One region of the Streptomyces sp. NBC_01077 genome, then DNA from elsewhere that is predicted to be linked to it. Evidence: riboswitches for the same ligand, from Rfam matches in the RefSeq annotation. Region 1 holds a riboswitch; the other holds the start of a gene.

Region 1 (2,191 bases):
CCGGTCGATGTCGGTCACCTCGACGGCGCGCCCCTCCCCGTTGAGCACCGGCCGGTGTTCGACCCGTCCGCCGTACGACAGGGTGCCCCCGAGCCGTACGCCGAGCGCGCCCGCGAAGGAGGCCTCGACCGGGCCCGCGTTGGGGCTGGGATGCTTCCCCGCGTCCGCCCGCCAGGCCTTCAGCGCACCCCGCGGGTTCCCTCCGGCGACGGTCGCGAGTACGGCGGTCAGCCGGGCGCCGGGCCAGCCGGCCACGTCGTCGAGCCGGGCCGAGGCCCAGCCGAAGCGGCGGTGGCGGGGCGACTTGTGGCCGACCATCGCGTCGAGGGTGTTGACGGCCCGGAAGCCGACCAGGCCGGGTACGCCCGCGACCGCGCCCCAGAACAGGGCGCCGACCACGGCGTCGGAGGTGTTCTCGGCGACCGATTCGACGACGGCGCGCGCCATCGCGGGCCCGTCCAGGGACTGCGGGTCGCGCCCGCACAGATGCGGCAGCCGCTCCCGGGCGACGTCCAGGTCCCCGGCGGCGAGCGCCCCGCCGATCGCGCGGGCCTCCCGCCCCAGGCTCGTACCGCCGACGACGGCCCACACGGCGGCGGCGGTCAGGGCGACGGTGGCGGCCGGCCGGTTCCGTACGGCCCGGGCGGCGAGCGCTCCGAGGGCGGCGGTGGAGCCGGCGCAGACGGCGGTGTGCAGGGCACCCCAGCCGCGGTGGTCGTGGTGGAGGCGGTTCTCGACCGCGGCGGCCGCCCGGCCGAACGCGGCGACGGGATGTCCGCGGCGGGGGTCGCCGATGAGCAGGTCGACGGCGAGACCCGCGGCCGCGCCGTACGCGAATCCGTCCGGGGAGAGGCGGCTGGTACTGCTGCGGCCGGGCATGGCGCATGTCCTCACTCAGGGTCCGCGCCCTGGATCGACGTGACCGGCGGCGAGAGTTCCTGACTCCCGGACCCTTCGGATCCGGTCACAGTGGCGGGACCGCGCCGGATTCGCACCGGACTTCCTCTACTGCCGCCGTAATGGCCTCGGCAGTCCACCACGGCCCGAGAACACCCGTCAACTCACCCTTGACCTGCGTCGGGTCACTGTGCGAAGCACCACAGACACGCCGCCGTGACGACGACGGCCGGGCGGTCCGCACCCGAAGGTGCGGACCGCCCGGCCGGTGTGCCGTGGACCGTCGGAGGGGCCTCAGGCGACGATCAGATAGATGCCGTACGCCACTGCCGAGAGGCAGAGGGCGAAGCAGGCGTAGGCGCCGGTGCGGGCCAGGGTGGCGGAGCCTCCCTGGGCGGCGGCCTGCTCCTGCTTGGAGAGGCCGATGACGCCGAGGGTGAAGAGGCCCACCAGCGCGACGGTCGCCACGAGGCTGACTCCGAAGACGGAGCCGAGAGCTGCCCAGTCGATCTTCATGTCGTTCGTTCCTTACACCGCTGCGGCGGGGGCGGAGGGAGCGGCCGGGTCGGTGGGAGCCGGTGCGGGGATGGTGGTCTTGAGGTCCTCGTCCGCGACGGCGGCGACGGTACCGGCGGCCGGCGGCGGGGTGACGGCCGCGATGGCGGTGGTCACGACGCCCGCGGGCTCGGCGTCGAGGTCGTCGGCGGTGACGTTGTTGTGGTCGACCGGCTTGCGGCGGGACAGCGACCAGATGACGCCCGAGCCGGCGACCAGCAGGACCGCGACGGCGGCGATGCCCCAGGGGCCCTGCTTGGTGAGGAACTCGGCACCGGCGCCGACCAGGCCCGCGGCGGGCAGGGTCAGACCCCAGGCGACGAACATCCGGGTCGCGGTCGACCAGCGGACGACACCGCCCTTGCGGCCGAGACCGGCGCCCATCACGGCACCCGAGCAGGACTGGGTGGTGGAGAGGGAGAAGCCGAGGTGCGAGGAGGCCAGGATGACCGTCGCGGCGCTGGTCTGGGCGGCGAAGCCCTGCTGCGGACGGAGGTCGGTGAGGCCCTTGCCCATGGTGCGGATGATGCGCCAGCCACCGAGGTAGGTGCCGAGGGCGATCGCGATACCGGCGGAGACGATGACCCACATCGGCGGGTTGGAGCCGGGGGCGAGGACGCCACCGGTGACCAGGGCCAGGGTGATGATGCCCATCGTCTTCTGGGCGTCGTTGGTGCCGTGGGCGAGGGAGACGAGACCGGCGGACGCGATCTGGCCGACCCGGTAGCCCTTGGCGGTG
Region 2 (2,191 bases), 4.7 Mb from region 1:
ATGAGCGAGTCAATGTAAAAGTGTCGAATGATCGAATATCGATCAGAGTGGGGTTGATTGGTCGACCCATGGGTCAGATGGTCGACTCGCGGACTCGCGGACTCGCGGACTCGCGGTCGAGGTGATCGTGCGGCTGGCTCACGGTCAGCGGCACGGCCTGACGGAAGACAGGCAGAGGCCCGGTGTCGGACACGGGGGATCTCCGACACCAGGCCTCTGTTGAATATTGTACGAGACTCCGGGGAGTGGTACGTACACACGGCCTGCACACCGCAGCGCCCTGGTCGCCCGCGCGACGCGCCACGGGCGAACGGCGGGCGCACGGGGTAGAAGTCGTCTGAGACGCGGATGCGGCCGAGCGGGCCCTCGCCCCCCTCGGCCGCGTCGCCGGTGACGACGAGGAGGCCGCCGTGGAAGGCAGAAGCAAAGGGTTCGTGCATTCCTTCAACCGCACCGGCGGCTACGGATTCGTCGTCCCCGTGGGCTCCGAGGAGCAGGTCTGGTTCAGCGCCGAGGACATCGAGGGGGAGGGCCGCACGCTCTCCGAGGGGCAGCAGGTCTCCTTCGTCCTGGTCCTGGGGGACGGCCGCTTCGAGGCCAAGGAGCTGCGCATCTGAGACGGGACCGGCGCCGGTTCGCCACCGGCGGCGCCCCCGGGCCGCCGAGCGGGCCGGTGGTACTGTGCCGAGGCCAGTCGCACCTTTGTACGCACCTGAACGGGTACGTGCACGGGTCAGGGAATCCGGTGCGAAACCGGAACTGACGCGCAGCGGTGAGGGCGACGGGCGGAGCATCGGCCACTGGGCGGCACGACGGGCCCGGGAAGGCGCTCCGTCCGGCTGACCCCGAGTCCGAAGACCTGCTGGCGGCCCCGGCGGCACGCTGTCGTACGGGGAGCACCGTACGACAGGCTCCGCGTATGAGCCGTGGCCGCAGAGGAAGTTCCCGTGCCGCTCGCACACCCCGCCCGCTCCGCCGCGCTGTTCCTGGCCGCCGGCACACTGATCCTCACCGCGACCGGGTGCGGGGGCGGGACCGCCGCCCCGTCCGCGAAGAGCACCGGGGGTACGACCTCGGGCCACCCCGTGACACTCGACGACAACTGCGGACAGCGGGTCACCGTCGACCGGCCACCGCAGCGGGCCGTCGCCCTCGACCAGGGTGCGGCGGAGATCATGCTCGCCCTCGGCCTCGCCGACCGCATGGTGGGCACCGCGACCTGGACGGACCCGGTGCTCAAGGGCCTGGAGAAGGAGAACGCGAAGGTCCCGCGCCTCGCCGACCGCTACCCCTCCTTCGAGAAGGTCCTCGACGCCGAACCCGACTTCGCGGCGGCCTCCTTCGCGTACACCCTCGGCAAGGGCGGGGTGGCGCCCCGTGAGCGCTTCGAGAAGCTCGGCGTCCCCACCTACCTCTCGCCCACCGACTGCGTCGGCAAGGACAACAGCGGCGACGGCGACGGGGTCCGTACCCGGCCGCTGACCATGGAGACGGTGTACGGCGAAATCCGCGACCTGGCCCGGGTGTTCGCCGTTCCGGAGCGTGGCGAGAAGCTCGTCGCCTCGCTCAGGACACGGGTGGCCAAGGCCACTTCCACGGGCGACTTCACGGACGTCACGGTCCTCTACTGGTTCGCCAACGCGGAATCGCCCTACATGGCGGGCTGTTGCGGCGCCCCCGGCATCGTCACCCGCACCCTCGGCATGAAGAACGTCTTCGACGACACGCGCGCGGAGTGGCCCCAGATCAACTGGGAGACCGTCGCCGACCGCGACCCCGACGTCCTCGTGATCGGCGACCTGACCCGCCGCTCGCAGTCGGCCGAGAGCGCCGCCAAGAAGATCGAGTTCCTGGAGTCCGACCCGGTCACCCGGAACATGACGGCGGTACGGAAGAAGCGGTACGTGCTGCTCAGCGGCCAGGCGATGAACCCGACCCTGCGGACGGTCGAGGGCGTCGAGAAGGTGGCGGCCGCGCTCCGCTCGTACGGTCTCGCGAAGTGACCGCGACCTCGCCCGCCCGGTCCGCGCTCGTCGTACGCGGAGGGGGCGCCGCGCTGCTGTGGACGGTGGCGGGGCTCGCGGTCCTGGCGGCCTCCGTCGCCGTGGCGATCACCATCGGCCCGGCCGACATCGGTGTCGGCGACGTCTGGTCCGTGGTCGCCGCCCACCTCGGCGGGGGAGTCTCGGAG

The links. Region 1 has a riboswitch for cobalamin ahead of OG462_RS12305 (cobalamin biosynthesis protein). Riboswitches for the same ligand answer to the same signal wherever they lie in the genome.
Region 2: another riboswitch for cobalamin. It lies ahead of OG462_RS33715 (ABC transporter substrate-binding protein); the one in region 1 lies ahead of OG462_RS12305 (cobalamin biosynthesis protein).

The regions. Positions count from the first base shown of each region.
Region 1 is NZ_CP108669.1:2,754,801-2,756,991, reverse strand. Features, by position in the region: gene OG462_RS12305 (cobalamin biosynthesis protein) at 1-879, opposite strand, end outside; cobalamin riboswitch at 913-1,045, opposite strand; gene OG462_RS12300 (hypothetical protein) at 1,192-1,413, opposite strand; gene OG462_RS12295 (anion permease) at 1,426-2,191, opposite strand, start outside.
Region 2 is NZ_CP108669.1:7,446,359-7,448,549, forward strand. Features, by position in the region: gene OG462_RS33710 (cold-shock protein) at 411-617, shown strand; cobalamin riboswitch at 736-861, shown strand; gene OG462_RS33715 (ABC transporter substrate-binding protein) at 948-2,003, shown strand; gene OG462_RS33720 (FecCD family ABC transporter permease) at 2,000-2,191, shown strand, end outside.